One region of the Pseudomonas sp. 1L-C-7-B-C1 genome, then DNA from elsewhere that is predicted to be linked to it. Evidence: riboswitches for the same ligand, from Rfam matches in the RefSeq annotation. Region 1 holds a riboswitch; the other holds the start of a gene.
What was found. Region 1 has a riboswitch for manganese ahead of mntP (manganese efflux pump MntP). Riboswitches for the same ligand answer to the same signal wherever they lie in the genome.

Region 1 (7,729 bases):
ACCTCTCACGGCTTCCCGACGGCCCCGACGCTGCAGCGCGTGCTGCCCATCGAGCCCGTGCGGCGGTTGAGATCACCGGAGCAGATGGCTCGGTGGCACGGTCGATCATTGAAACCGTGAACGGCTATACCTACACCCCGCTGGCCGCAGTTGAAGCCGCACGTCGGGTATTGGGCGGTGAGCGACGGCCAGGTTTTGCGGCCCCGTCGCAGGTGTTCGGCGGCGGGTTTGCACAGAGCATCGAGGGCACGGTCATCACCGATCTTCCCGGCGTCTAGCGACGGGTCAGGAGGCTGCGTTCGGCGTGGTGATCTGGCCTGCTGCGGCGGAAGGCGGCCTGAACCGCGCGGCATCCCGTGCCGGGGGCAGGCCGAACAGCCGCGCGTATTCGCGACTGAATTGCGAGGCGCTCTCATAGCCGACCCTGTAGGCAATGGAGGTGGCGTCCAGCGTATCGAACAGCAGCAACCAGCGAGCCCGCAACAAGCGCAGGCGTTTCTGATACTGGAGGGGTGTCATGGCCGTGACCGACTTGAAATGCCGATAGAAGGCGGCAACGCTCATTTCGGCCATCAGCGCCAGGGGCTCGACGCGCAATGGCTCGGTGTAGTGCTCGCCAATCCACTGAGTGACGCGGCGGATCTGGGTCATCCGGCCATCCGGCCGCGCCATGTCACGGAGGACACCCCCCAGGGGCCCCTGCAGCGCACGGTACAGAATCTCGCGCTCGATCATGGGCGCCAGAACCGGAGCCTCATTGGGACGGTCGACCAGCCTCAGCATTCGCACCCAGGCGTCCAGCATTTCATCGGGGGCTCGCACCGCCTGGAAGCACACATTTTGCGCAGCCGCGGGCGTGGTGTTCACGTCCATCAGCAGCGTTGCAATCACCTCGAGATCCAGTGCCAGGCTGACCGCGAGATAGGGTTGATCGGCCGCTTCGGGGTGGATCTGCCCCGTGGCGGGTACATCAACCGGAACCAGAAAATAACGGCCAGCGGTGTACCGAAGAACCTCTTCGCCTATCGACAGGGTTTTCGTGCCCTGGAGCACCAGGTGCAGCATCGGCTGATAGACCTGGTCCGGGCAGGCCTCGTCGCAGACCATGGCCACGCGGGGCAGGCCGGTGTCCGTCCATGTGTTCCTGGCGCTCGTCACAATGCGGCGCAGTTCTGCGATTGGAGTTTCCATACCCCCACCGTGAGCTACACCGCAGTGCTTGGCAAGCCAAGTGAGAAGATCAGGCAAGGATGTACGAACAATCGGCAAACGCCGATCCGCAGGTTGGCCGAATACTGGCGCCACGCAGCTCGTTCAAGGCCCGGCAATCACGACCGGTGCTCACGACGGACAGTAACGAAGCTCAATCACACCTCATTTCAAAAGGTCACGGTATGAAACTCAACGGAAAAATCGCGGTAGTCACGGGTGCCTCGAAAGGTATCGGCGCCGGTATCGCTAAGGCGCTGGCTGCCCAGGGCGCCACCGTCATTGTCAACTACGCCTCCAGCAAGGCCGACGCCGAGGCTGTGGTCACTCATATCACTACCCACGGCGGCTCAGCCATTGCCGTGCAAGCGGACATGAGCCAGGGGACTGACGTCGCGCGTCTGTTTAACACGGTCCGCGAGCACTACGGGACGCTGGATGTCCTGGTGAATAACGCAGGGGTGGCGGTGTTCCAGATGATTGATGACCTCACCGAAGAAGCCTTCCACACGCAATTCAACCTGAATGTGCTGGGCTACCTGCTCGCGGTGCGAGAGGCGGTCAAGCTGATGGGGCCTGGGGCAAGTATCATCAATATCAGCTCGATCCTGAGTACAGACCCCTACCTGGCCTCCAGTGTCTACTCGGCCACCAAGGGTGCCGTCGACACCTTGAGCTTCGCGCTGGCCAGGGAGCTGGGGCCGCGCGGTATCCGGGTCAACTCGATCCTGCCGGGCCACACCAATACGCCCGCAACGGCCGGGCATTTTGCGGGCGAGTTAGGAGAGAGAATACTGGCGGGTACGCCCCTGGGACGCTTCGGCGAGCCAGAGGACATTGCCCCTCTGGCTGTGTTCCTGGCTTCCGGTGAATCTCATTGGGTCACGGGCGAATCCATCAGGGCGTCCGGCGGGGTTCGTGGCGTCGGGTATTAACCCTCCGGGTTGAGGTCTGAAGCGCACGGTTCACGTGCGCTCAGTCCGTCGTTACGCCGCCGACAGATGCTCGTAAAGAATCGTCGCGCCAACCAGCATCAGCACAATGCCGCCGATAATTTCAGCGCGCTTGCCCACCACCGTCCCCAGCACGCGGCCCAGCATCACGCCAATCGTGACCATCACCGTCGTGGCGACACCAATGGCGGCGGCAGCCACCAGGATATTCACGTTGACGAAGGCCAGGCCAACGCCCACGGCCAGCGCATCGATGCTGGTGGCGAACGCGGTCACGGCCAAGATCAGGAAGGAATGCTGGTTGGGCTTTTCTTCTTCGGCCTCTTCGTGCTTGAGGCCGTTGTAGATCATGTGCACGCCGAGGACCACCAGCAGGGTGAAGGCGATCCAGTGATCCCAGTTCTGGACGTAGGACGTGGCGGCCTGGCCGATCAGCCAGCCGATCAGGGGCGTGATGCCTTCGATGACGCCAAAGATAAGACCGGTGCGCAGCGCTTCGATAAAACGAGGCTTATGGAGGCTCGCGCCTTTACCGATGGCCGCTGCGAAAGCGTCCGTGGACATGGCCAGAGCAAGAAGGATGAGGGAAATCGGGTTCACGGCTATGTTCCAGTCGGGCTGTGAGTCAACGACGCTACCACACGCCCGACTCTAGGCATGGATGCATCGTTGGTCTCGCCAACCCGAAGGTGTTCGTGCCACGGCAGGCCGCCGAGAATGTTGACACGAACGCTCTGGGACAATGAGTCCAGAGCAGGCTACTCCCCAACAAGGGCCGCCACTATAGCGCTTGAATGTAAAAGAAATGTCGTCGCGTATGATTTTGCTTGGGCCGGGCAGGGGGCGGAGCTGTGCACCGCCATCTACAGGACAAATCGTTACGGGCCGAAGCGGCACGCTTGAGCACGCAATGTGATTGCGGCTAAACCGCTTCCGACGTCGCGATACAGCCCAGGATTCTCAGGTACAGGCTCACGGTCGTACCGGCGCCGGGCGCAGTGTCGATGCGCGCATCGCCGCCAGATTTGATCGCAAAATCCCTGGCTTGGGCCAACCCCAGCCCCGTTCCTTCGCCAACCGCCTTGGTCGTAAAGAAGGGCTCGAACACCTGGTGCGCGACCTCGGCAGTCATGCCGGGGCCGTTGTCCCGGACACTGACGACCAGATAGTCGCCCTGCTGGAGCGACAGATCATCTTCCACGTGCACCCATCGGGTCGACACATGGACCTGACCGGTACCCTTCAGCGCATCGCGCGCATTGGTAAGCAGGTTCATGACCACGGCGTGGAGTTGGGCCTCCATGCACAGCACACCCCAACCCCATTCGGCGAAATCGAAGCTGAGATCGATGCGTTCGCTCATCGAGTGGCGCATCAGCGACTGCGCCGCGTGAAGGCGTGCGGTCACGTCGATACAGATGAGTTCAGGCCCGTCACCGCGTACGCTGGACATCAAATAACTGATGAGCTGCCGGCCTTGCTCTACGGCTTGCAGACCGGTCTCGGCGAAACGCTCGACGTCGATCGGCCGGCGGGAACGCAGGCGGGTCATTTGAAAGGCAGCGCTGACGCTCTGCAGCAGGTTGTTGAAGTCATGGGCAATGCTTGCGGTGAGCATGCCCAGCGATGAAATGCAGCGCGAGTTCTGCAGCAGCGGGGTCACTTCGCTGGGGTTCTGCTCGGCTTGCTTGAACTGTTCCTCAAACTGCGCGAGCTGCCGTGCGCGCTGCTTGCCCAGCAACCGGGCTTCCAGCAAGGCAGCGGCTTGCCGGGCCAAGGCCTGCAACGCAAGGGATTGACGTTCGCTCAGCTGCCGGGTCTGGGTATCGATCACGCAGACAGTGCCGAGGGCGACACCGCTTTCCGTAACGATAGGGGCGCCTGCGTAGAAACGAATGTAGGGCGGGCCGAGCACCAGCGCGCTGGAAGCGAAGCGAGGGTCCAGGGCGGCGTCTTCAACCACCAGCACCTGCGCGGGGTCGAGAATCGCATGGCCGCAGAAGGCCAGATCCCGATGGGTCTCCTGCACGCCGAGGCCGATGCAGGCCTTGAACCACTGGCGATCTCGATCCACCAGGGACACCAGCGCAATGGGCGCGTCGCACAGGGTGGTGGCCAGTAGAACGATGTCGTCGAATGCCTTCTCGCTGCCGGAGTCCAGCACATCCAGGTGCTCGAGGGACAGGGCGCGCTCTTCCTCGTTGAAAGGAAAGGGGGCGGGATGATGGGACATTGATAATCTGCGTGGAGAAAAAAAGGGATCGCGCATCATGCGCTGTGACCCGTCGCCCCGCAAGAGCACCGGCCTGTCGGTGGTCGGGGCGCTGTCGGGAGCCGTCAGCCACGCGTGGGTTGATCCCAAGCACTATCGCCGTGTGCAGAGGGGGCAAAACGCAACATCATACGGACAAACCCACCCATTCGAGGTGAGAAACCTGCTGTTGGTCCGATAAGCACCGCTTGGGGCGCTTGATGTTCAAGCGTCGGAAAATCAAGGCGATAACGGTATACATCCCTTCAGATTACCCCCGCCATGATCCTCAGAAAACTGAACCTCGCCCCACGTTCTGCCCTGTGCTTCGGTTTCTTTTGCGCGATGATCATCGCAATCGGGTTGCTCGCCCTGCGCCAGGCCGATCTTCTCAATTCAGCAGAGAAGTACGTGGAGACCAACGTCCTGCCCAGCGTCAAATTGCTCGGTCAACTGGATCGAGAGTTTGTGAGCATCAGGGGTAACAACGCTCGTTTGCGCAACCCCCTCGAACCCCAGGATCGCAAAGCCAAGGCCCTCGGCGATATTCAGCAGTCGCGGCAATTGATCGCTACCCACTTGAAATCACTGGGCGCCCTGATCGTGACCACCAAGGGCCGAGAGGCGTACCAGACCTTTGAAGAAGCTCAACGTGGCTATACCGCCGCGCAGGATCAGTATCTGGCATCCATTGCGGCCGGGCAGCTTGATGCCGCCGTGGCCCTCTCCAATAACCAAATGAGAGACGCCGCCCAGGCAGTGGAACAGTCGATAGCCCGTTTGATTGAGGTCAACGATGGTAAAGCCTTGAAAGCCGGCGCTGACGCCGACGCTGCTTATCAGCAAACCCTGCTGATTGTGGGCCTTTTCATCGCCGTTGCCGTGGCGACGTCGTTGCTGCTCGCGCTGATGTACACCCGCAGTCTTACCCGACCCATCGGCGAGTCGCTGGAAATTGCCGAGCGTATTGCGGCAAATGATTTGAGCAAGGACATCAAATCCGATGGTACCGACGAAGCGGCCCGGCTGATCAAGGCGTTGGCGGTCATGCAGGGAAACCTGCGCCAGGCGCTGAGCCTGATTGGTGACTCCTCCACGCAGCTCGCGGCGACCTGTGAAGAAATGCATGCCGTGACAGAGGGTGCTTCGCGGACCATCCAGCGCCAGAGCCACGAGATTGAAATGGCCGCCACCGCGGTGACCGAAATGAGCGCGGCGGTGGAGGAGGTTGCCAGCAACGCGACCTCTACGTCCGAGCTGACCGCCCAGTCGAGCTCTGCGGCGAACGCCGGACGCACGCAAGTTGAAGAGACCGTGTCGGCGATCAACGTGATGGTCGCCAATGTGCAGGCCAGCTCCGCCGAGGTGAGATCTTTGGCCGTCATGGCCACCGACATCAGCAAGGTACTGGATGTGATTCGAGCCATCGCCGAGCAGACCAATTTGCTCGCACTCAACGCAGCCATCGAAGCGGCCCGGGCAGGAGAGGCGGGTCGCGGTTTCGCGGTCGTGGCGGATGAAGTCAGAGCCTTGGCCCATCGCACTCAGCAATCGACCCAGGAGATCGAGAAAATGGTGGGCTCGATCCAGACGGGCACCAGCGGTGCGGTGTCCTCGATGAACCAGACCAGTGTGCAGGCCAATAAAACCCTGGAAATGGCCAGCGGGGCGGGTGCAGTGCTGGCGGCAATCACCGCCTCGTTGAACCAGATCAACGAGCGCAATCTCATGATTGCCACGGCATCGGAAGAGCAGGCGCAGGTGGCCCGTGAAGTGGATCGAAATCTGGTGAGCATTCGTGATCTTTCCAGCGAAACCTCCGTAGGGGCAAGCCAGACGGCGCTTGCCACGGCGGAGCTCACCAAACTCGCTTCCGGATTAAACCGGTTGACCAGGCAGTTCCAGATCTAAGCGGCGATTGCGGATCTTCCTGCGGGCGCTCTGGACCGAACAACGGTTTTCTAAAGCTCTGCGGCCACCGATTCGATCATGCTCCGCAACCATTCCTGAGCGGGATTCCCATTGCCACGACGATGCCAGATGAGATGAAAGGTGATCTCCGGCAGTGCTACCGGCGGCGGGAACAGGATCAGTTTTCCTCCCGTTGGCGAGCTGAGGGCAATGCGCTTCAGGACGGTGGCGGTCATGCGGGAGGACGCGACGATCGCCGGCACTGCAAACATCTGTGGCAGCGTCAGTGCCAAGGTGCGCTGTTTGCCCAACTGAGCCAGCGCCTGATCCACCAAGCCGTGTCGTTCACCCTCGGGCGAAACCAGTACATGGGGCAGCGAGAGGTAAGTGTCCATGTCCATGCCGCTCCGGGCTGCCGGATGGCCGTGGGCGATGAGGGTGACGAACACGTCACGCAGAATCGGTCGCGTGAAAATGCGACCGTCTTGATGGCTGGGCAATACGCCAATTGCCGCATCAATCACTCCCGCGTCCAGCATGTCCACGGCATGGTCGCGGTCATTGACTGCGTGAACGTTGATCGACAGGTGTGGCGCGTGTTCGCTCAAGGTCTCCAGCAGCGTGGGGAGCAGCACGAAGGCGGGATAGTCCGACAAGCCAAGGTTCATTGTGAGTACGGCATCGGCCGGGACAAAGTCAGGCATTTTCAACAGCGCGGCTTTTATCTGGCTCAGCGCCTCGGCGACGGGTTGGGCCAACTCACGGGCACGGGGCGTTGGAAGGAGGCCGTCAGGGCTGCGCAAAAAAAGCGGATCGCCCAACAGCTTGCGCAAGCGCGAAAGCGCTGCGCTCATGGCCGGCTGGCTCACGCCGACCTGGGTGGCGGCGCGCGTGACGTTGCGCTCGTCCATCAGGGCATTGAATGCGGCAAGCAGGTTCAGATCGATGCCATGAAAATCCATAAATCAAATAAACCTATATACGAGCCATTTGTTATACGGATGGTAGCCCTGCGCTCACACTCTCGCCACACCCCACGACGAGAGCAACCCTATGTCCACCGCAGAACTTGCCACCCGCCTTCAAACCGAACGCCAGGCCGTTGAGACCCTCTACCGCGCGTTCAGCGAGAACAATCCCGACCTCGTCGACAGCGTGCTGGCTGCCGACTGGGATGACATCCCCTTGGCACCCGGGCAAGGCCCAGGCCCCGAGGGCATCAAACCGATCATCCGCAGCCTCGCCGACGCGTTTCCGGATGTGCGCATCGTCATCCACAACATGGTTCAGGCCCCTGGTCAGGTCGCCGTACGGGCTGAGATAACCGGCACCCACCTCGGCGAATTATTTGGCATCGCCGCCACCGGCAAACAGGTGAGCTTCCGTTTGCATGAGTTTCACGCAC
Region 2 (7,729 bases), on a different contig from region 1:
ATCCTTAACCGGTGGCTGACGTCGATTGTCCCACTGTGACCTGCGATGAAATTGAGGTCGACGTTGCCAGATACGCCAATCTCCGACGCAGGCGAAGCGATCATTGAGGACGCGATTTCACCATCAGCCAACTCGGTTGGATAAAGTAAAGCAAGTTGCGGTAGCAACCGCCCTAGTAACTTAGCTGCCTGTCGGGTGAACAACTTCTGCGCAACAGCTCTGGCTGTTTCGGTCGCATTGGGAAAGTTGTGCGCTGGAGCATTCGGCCCTGCCACCACCGACCAGAGCCGGCTCGCTTCAGTGGCATGCTTGAAAACCAAAGCTTCGTCATTAACTATGGAGTTACGCGCATTCCAGGCTTGCTCGGCATAGCGCTCTGAAAGCGCCGCAGATTTATCGAGCAACTGAGTAACTGCTTTTGCGTGCAAGTCGGCTTCAAGCGCCTGCTCATAGGCAAGACTCCACGCTTGGTGAGTCTGAAAAGCCTGTTCTGCACTAACGCTTCGACTTTGTAAGATTGCTCCGTAGTGTTCGCTGGTTATTTGAAGAGGATCACCTCCAGTAAAAGCATGCGAGCTCTGACGATTACTTTCAGAAGCCGCCTTTTTTTGGGCGATCAAGTAGTTGATCCGGGCTTTATGCTCAAGTATTACGTTCAGTGGCTGTTGACGCTGAGCGTCGTATAACGAGCTGTCTTCGCCGAGTTCGGACATGAGCGAGACAGGCAGTGCGGCTACATTGTGATCATGCTGAAGATCAAGCTCACGTTTTCGAGTTGCTTGCGCGAGAGGTAAAGATTCCAGGGCTTGACGGTGAGCCGCTGCTTGATGCTCTTGCTCGGCTCTAGCGTTTGCCGCAGCCATAGCAGCTTGAGCTTGCGCCTCCCTTCTGGCTTCTTGCTCAGCCTCAGCGTGAGCCTGGGCTCGAACCCGTGTCTCAGCGTCAGAAATGGATTGCTGATGAGCTTCTTTTTGAGCCTGTAATTCAGCGGCTGCCTTGACGCGGGCCGCTTCAGCACGCTGACGCGCTTCCTGTGCACGGCGGCGCTTATCGCGAATGCGCAGACGGCGACGTTTGGAGCCAGACAACGTCCCGGCTCTGCCACCCTCACCGCCTCTGCCACCACCCCATCCAATGCTCCATCCATCACGGGAGGGTCGAAGTCCCCCGCCAGAGCCGTAAGGATTCCCAGGAGGTATCCCTCGATTGACTACAATATTTTTTTCTCCGGTGTTGCTCATACAGGTTCTCCTTTTTGTCTGTACGGCAACCACGTAACGCTCATCCCTCTGATGTCAGGTAATACATAGTTATGGAGATTTTTTTATTTTTTGTGATATAGGGCGCCGCACTACGAGCCCTACCCTTTTCACATCGGAATAAAAAACAAGGACGAAAAAAACCCGCCATTTAGGCGGGTATGTTTCCAAACAGGTTACCTAGCAACTGTCTAAGTCTTTTTTGATCGAATCGCATTGCTCAGCATTCACCTTGAGGCGCGACGTCGCAACAGACCATCACATCAACCTCAATGCATTTCCGTCAGCGCCAGCTTCAAACCCAGCGCAACCAGCACGCCACCCATCGCCCGATCAAACCAGTGCCCCATCCGCGCGAAGCCCGCGCGGACCCGAGGCTGGCTGAACAGGCGTGCCACCAGGCAAAACCATGCGCCAGTCGCGAATGCCAGGTAAACGCCATAACCTGCCTGAACCAGCATTGGCGTGTGCGGGTTGATCACGACGGTGAACAGCGACAGGAAAAACAGCGTCGCTTTCGGGTTCAGCCCGTTGGTGACGAACCCGGCCGTGAAGGCGCCGCGCGCGGTGCGCTCGCCTTTGGCGATGTCCACGGGCGCATCCGATGCGCTCGCAGGTTTGGCCCGCAGCGCTTTGATACCGATGTAAATCAGGTAAGCCGCCGCCGCCCATTTCAAGGCGTTGAATAGCACGATGGACTGCGAAACGATCAAGCCAATCCCCAGCAGCGAATAGCCGACGTGCAGGAAGATCGCGGTGCCCACGCCCATGGCCGTGTAGGTGCCGGCCTTGCGCCCGTGGGTCACGCTTTCGCGCACGACGACCGCGAAATCCGGACCGGGGCTGGCGACGGCCAGCAGGTGAATCAGGGCAACGGTTAAAAATTCCGTCCAGTACATCGGAGTTCTCCAGGCGTTATGGCGAGCGGCAGGCTCTGGTAGGCTCGTCACATTACGCTTCCCACCCACCGAGCAAAAGGTACAGCTGATGCCCAGTCAACGCCGAGCAGTTTTCCTGGATCACTCCTCTCTGGATCTGGGGGATCTCGACCTCGCGCCGTGGCGTGAAACCTTCAGCGAACTGGTGCTTCATGGCAGCACCACAACCGATCAGGTGGCCGAGCGCTTGAAGGACGCCGATGTGGCCATTTCCAACAAGATCATGATCGATGCCGCCACGTTCGCCGCCTGCCCGAATCTTAAACTGGTGTTGGTGACCGCCACCGGCGTCAACAACGTCGACCTCGATGCAGCGCGCACGCATGGCGTGGTTGTCAGCAACTGTCAGGGCTACGGCACCCCTTCCGTCGCCCAGCACACGCTGATGTTGCTGCTGGCGATGGCCACCCGCTTGCCGGATTATCAACAGGCCATTCATCTGGGCCAGTGGCAAAAATCGAAGCAGTTCTGCTTGCTGGACTTCCCCATCGTCGAGCTGGAAGGCAAGACACTGGGGCTACTGGGCCATGGCGAACTGGGGGGCGCCGTCGCGAAGCTGGCCGAAGCTTTCGGGATGCGCGTTCTATCGGGTCAGATCCCCGGCCGCCCGGCACGACCCGACCGCGTGCCGCTGAACGAGCTGCTGCCCCAGGTCGATGCCCTCACGCTGCACTGCCCGCTCAACGAGCACACTCGGGACATGATTGGCGCCCACGAGTTGAGCCTGTTGAAACCGAAAGCCTTCATCGTCAATACCGCGCGCGGCGGCTTGATCAACGAGCAGGCACTGGCTGATGCGCTGCGCAACGGCCATCTCGGCGGCGCTGCCACGGACGTACTCACCGTCGAGCCGCCGGTCAACGGCAATCCGCTGCTGTCGGGCGATATTCCGCGCTTGATCATCACGCCCCACAGCGCGTGGGGCAGCCAGGAAGCGCGGCAGCGCATCGTCGGCCAGATCAACGAAAACGCTTTGGCGTTTTATGAAGGCAAGCCGGTCCGGGTCGTGAGCTGACACGCAGCACTTCGCAGGCCAGCCGATCCGCCGCACAGGGCACGTGCGCGGCGTGGCAGGCCTGTTAAACTTCGCCCTTTTTTTCGAGGAGCCGATGATGGACCCGCGCAGTGAAGTGTTACTCCGGCAGGCCGATTTGTTTCAGGGCTCCTTGTTGCTGACCGGCCTCCCCGCCGACGACCTGCTGAGCACGCTGCCCAATGCACGTGGCTGGAGCTGGCACGCTGGCGACTTCGATACCCTTGGAACGCGTTTTCCCGAGCGCGTGCACTTCGGCACCGAAGCACCGGCCGAACCCTTTGACGCCGCGGTCCTGTTTTTGCCCAAGGCCCGCGACCTCGCCGATTACCTCATCAACGCGCTCGCTTCGCGTCTGGCCGGACGTGAGCTGTTTCTGGTCGGTGAAAAACGCGGCGGCATTGAAGCCGCCGCCCGCCAGCTAAGCCCGTTCGGGCGTACGCGCAAGCTCGACAGCGCCCGGCATTGCCAGCTCTGGCAAGTCACCGTCGAAACGCCTCCGCCAGCCGTTGAACTCGATAGCCTGGCCAAACGTTTCGACATCGAAGTCGAAGGCGGCACGTTGAAGGTGGTGAGTCTGCCCGGCGTGTTCAGCCACGGCCGTCTGGACCGCGGTTCGGCGCTGTTGCTGGAAAACATTGACCGACTTCCCGCCGGGCATTTGCTGGATTTTGGCTGCGGCGCGGGGGTTCTCGGTGCAGCGGTGAAACGTCGTTACCCCGAAACACATGTGACGATGCTGGATGTCGATGCGTTTGCCACCGCCAGCAGCCGGCTGACCCTGGCGGCCAATGGCCTTGAAGCCGACGTCATGACCGGCAACGGAATTGACGCCGCGCCGAACGACCTGGACGTGATTCTGACCAATCCGCCGTTCCATACCGGTGTGCACACCGACTACGCCGCAACCGAAAACTTGTTGAAAAAAGCGCGTGAACACCTGAGAAAGGGGGGCGAACTACGGTTGGTAGCCAACAGCTTTCTGCGCTATCAGCCGATCATCGAGTCGCATCTCGGGCCGTGCGCAATCATGGCCGAGGGCCAGGGTTTCCGGATTTACCGCGCGAAACGTGCGTGATAATTAGCACTTGCCGAACACGAGACGTGTAGGCAGAATCCGCTCCGTCCTAGGGGAGTAGTCTCCCACGAGCGCATGCTCGTCCGGCACGCATCAACATACTTGGTCCTCAGACCATGGTGCGTGCGACCCCAGATCCGCTCAGACGGATCGGTGGTTTGACAAGACCTATGACACGAACATCCTGACCCGGGGCGGGGAGGTTGTACGTGTCATAGCCGTGTTGACCCGCCCCTTAGGAAAACCCTGATGCTGGAATCCCTGTTGGTCCCCACCGCCGTCGTCGCACTGGCCGAAATCGGTGACAAGACCCAACTCCTCGCACTCGTTCTCGCCGCTCGCTTCCGCAAGCCCTGGCCCATCATCGCCGGGATTGTCGCAGCCACGCTGGCCAACCATGCCGCAGCCGGGGCCGTCGGCGCATGGTTCAGCAGCTACCTCTCGGATTCCGTCCTGCACTGGATTCTTGCAGCGAGCTTTACCGCCACGGCGCTGTGGACGCTGGTTCCGGACAAGCTGGACGACGACGAAGCCAATACCGGGCGCAAGTTCGGCCCCTTCCTGACCACGCTGATCGCATTTTTCATCGCGGAAATCGGCGACAAGACGCAGATCGCCACGGTCATGCTGGCGGCGCAGTATTCCAACTTGTGGCTGGTGATTATCGGCACAACGCTGGGTATGTTGCTGGCCAATGTGCCGGTGGTGCTGGCGGGGAATTTCGCTGCGGAGAAACTGCCGCTGACGCTGATCCGTCGTCTGGCAGCGGGGGCGTTTTTCGTTCTGGCGATCGTTGCGGTGTACAAGGCGATGCAGCTCAGCGGCTGGGTGTAGGCGCTAACGATCACCTGTAGGAGTGAGCTTGCTCGCGATGCTCTTCAATCGCTTCGCAGATACGCAGCGACTATTCGATGATCGCGAGCAAGCTCACTCCTACAGCGTTTCATGCACCAACCCGTTCCGAAAAACGCCGCGCAAGCTCACAGCTATCGAGATCAGGCGCTGATCAGCCCTTCGGTGCCTGCTGATACAACGGCATCACTTTCGGGATCGCTGCCTGCAACGAGGCGATCCGGTTCGACGAGGCCGGGTGGGTACTCATGAATTCTGGCTGCGACGCGCCGCCTTGGGCTTCCATCTTCTGCCACAGCGTGATCGCGGCATTCGGGTTGTAACCCGCGCGAGCCGCCAGTTCGAGGCCCAGCAAATCCGCTTCGTTTTCATTGGCGCGGCTGTTCGGCAGCGTCAGGCTGTAATCGACCACGGTGTCGGCCAACGCCAGACTGTCCTGCCCCAATCCCAACAAGGCACCGGCACCCTGCTTGGCCATCTGCACACCGTAGGCCTTGGACATCGCTTCACGACCGTGTTCGCGCAGCGCGTGAGCGATTTCGTGGCCCATGACCGCTGCCAGTTCGTCATCGCTGAGTTTCAGCGTATCGATCAGGCCGCTGTACACGATTATCTTGCCGCCAGGACCGCAGTTGGCGTTCAGTTCGTCGCTCTTGATCAGGTTGACGTCCCACTGCCACTGGGCCGCGTCGGGCCGCAATTTCGGCGCTTGGGCGATCAGTCGCTTGGCGATGGCCTGAACGCGCTTGCCCTCGGCGCTGCTGTTGTCGAGCACGCCTTTGGATGACGCTTCACTGACCGTCTGTTGATAAGACTGGGCGTACATCTGGTTGACTTCATCAGTCGACAGCATGCTGAACATGTATTGCTTTCGCTCGACACCCACCGAATCGCCGGTGGTGGTATTGACCGCCTGACACCCGGCAACCAGCAACGCTGCCGTCACGCCACAAAGAGCAAAAATCCTGCGCATCTCGTATCTCCATTGAAACAATCGCGCCATCCTAGGCAATACGCGGGCTGAGCACCAGATGCCAGCCGTCTGCCATGTAAAAAGGCGCAAGCAAATCGCGCCTGTGTAACGGCAGCGAAATAACGGAATGACGATTTGAACCGAGCCAGAGCGGATTACAACGGTGTCAGGCATTCCGGTGCGTTGAGCTTCGGATCATTCACCAGATTGGCCAGCGGCCGCTCGCGCAGTTGCGTTTGCGGGGCGGCGAGCAGTGATTGCAAGGTGATCAGCGGGCAATCCGGATCAAGCCAGGCGCGCTGCCCTTCTTCGTCGAGAATCAACGGTCGACGCTGGTTCATGGCCGACTGCGTGACCACGGCAACGCTCAGGTAAGTGTGGCCTTCGACGGGATAGGCTTCCCAGATCGCCGCGAAATACAGCGTCGATCCTTCGGCCGGCGTCAGCCAGAACGGCCGCTTGCGGACGCTGCCACGCCATTCGTAAAAACCGTTGGCCGGCAGCAGGCAGCGTCGTTCGCGAAAGGCCTGCTTGAACATCGGCTGCTCGGCCACGGTCTCGGCGCGGGCATGGGCCGGCGTTCGGGACATGTCGGTCAGCCAGGGCGGCGTCAGCCCCCAACGCGCCCGCGCCACTTCGCGTCCGCGCTCACCACCCTGCTCGACCTCGCCCGGTGCAGCCCGAACCATCAACACAGAAGCGGCAGGAGAAATATTCCACTGCGCTTGCTGGTCGCTCGGGAATCCGGGCAGGGCCGCAAAGGCAGGCGACCAACGAAACAGGGCATAGCGTCCACACATGGGTTCAGCACAACTCTTTTTGAAAGCGAATGAGGCGCGCGCGAACCGGATTCAGCACAGCAACACATCGGGGTAGCTGTCTGGCTCGTCACCAGGCAGCGGAAAGGCGGCATTGTACTCGGTGATCAACAGACGCGCCCGCTCGGCCTGGTCATCCTCGACCGTCAGGCCCAGCAATCCGAACGCCGGCAAGTCGCCGACGGCGCCCAGTAAATGACGCCCGGTGATGTGGGACTCGATGCCTTCGCTGGCCAGCATGGACTGCAGCAGCTCGCCTTCCATCAGGTGTTCGGGCTCGTAAATCTTGCGCATCACTCATTCTCGCTGCGGACGTCCAGCGTCCACTCTTCCCCATCGGTCTGCAGGCTGAAGATGATCGGCCGGCAGCAGACGGGGCAGTCCTCAATGTAGGTCTGATCGCCGCCGGAGATATCCAGCACCGCCTCCACCGCTTCGCCGCAATAAGGGCAGTCGTAATCCTGTATTTCCTGCATCGCAGTCTCCGGGCACAGTTTTGCGTATAATCGCCGACTTGTTTGCCGGTCGAGCTTTATTCCTCAGCATCCGGGCATCAGCCTGAGTCGACATCTTCAGCGAAGCCGCTTTATTGAGCGGCCGCCGCCCAGGCACCACGCCTGCGGTGTCGTGACTCGCTGCTGCACCGGACTCGACCTCCTTTACCTTAGCCGTTTCCGACAAGAGAGCATGATGGGCGAATTCGATGCCATCCGACCATACGACGACACCGAAGTAAAAGCCGTGCTTGATCGGCTGCTGGGTGACAAGGCGTTCCTCG

Region 2: it holds a riboswitch for manganese, as region 1 does, so the genes downstream of both, AC0Z8Z_RS02840 (TMEM165/GDT1 family protein) here and mntP (manganese efflux pump MntP) in region 1, are expected to answer to the same signal.

The regions. Positions count from the first base shown of each region.
Region 1 covers NZ_JBXAWH010000002.1:9,427-17,155, reverse strand. The annotation lists gene AC0Z8Z_RS03250 (saccharopine dehydrogenase family protein) at 1-278, shown strand, start outside; gene AC0Z8Z_RS03245 (AraC family transcriptional regulator) at 286-1,191, opposite strand; gene AC0Z8Z_RS03240 (glucose 1-dehydrogenase) at 1,395-2,144, shown strand; gene mntP (manganese efflux pump MntP) at 2,196-2,762, opposite strand; yybP-ykoY riboswitch at 2,775-2,936, opposite strand; gene AC0Z8Z_RS03230 (ATP-binding protein) at 3,085-4,395, opposite strand; partial or broken gene AC0Z8Z_RS03225 (MCP four helix bundle domain-containing protein) at 4,696-5,469, shown strand; gene AC0Z8Z_RS03220 (methyl-accepting chemotaxis protein) at 5,461-6,324, shown strand; gene AC0Z8Z_RS03215 (LysR family transcriptional regulator) at 6,375-7,286, opposite strand; gene AC0Z8Z_RS03210 (ester cyclase) at 7,378-7,729, shown strand, end outside.
Region 2 covers NZ_JBXAWH010000001.1:627,249-634,977, forward strand. The annotation lists gene AC0Z8Z_RS02820 (S-type pyocin domain-containing protein) at 1-1,241, opposite strand, end outside; gene AC0Z8Z_RS02825 (LysE family translocator) at 1,529-2,158, opposite strand; gene AC0Z8Z_RS02830 (2-hydroxyacid dehydrogenase) at 2,247-3,212, shown strand; gene AC0Z8Z_RS02835 (methyltransferase) at 3,310-4,308, shown strand; yybP-ykoY riboswitch at 4,348-4,468, shown strand; gene AC0Z8Z_RS02840 (TMEM165/GDT1 family protein) at 4,558-5,142, shown strand; gene AC0Z8Z_RS02845 (M48 family metallopeptidase) at 5,315-6,133, opposite strand; gene AC0Z8Z_RS02850 (SOS response-associated peptidase) at 6,289-6,933, opposite strand; gene AC0Z8Z_RS02855 (putative signal transducing protein) at 6,985-7,245, opposite strand; gene AC0Z8Z_RS02860 (CPXCG motif-containing cysteine-rich protein) at 7,245-7,427, opposite strand; gene AC0Z8Z_RS02865 (1-acyl-sn-glycerol-3-phosphate acyltransferase) at 7,642-7,729, shown strand, end outside.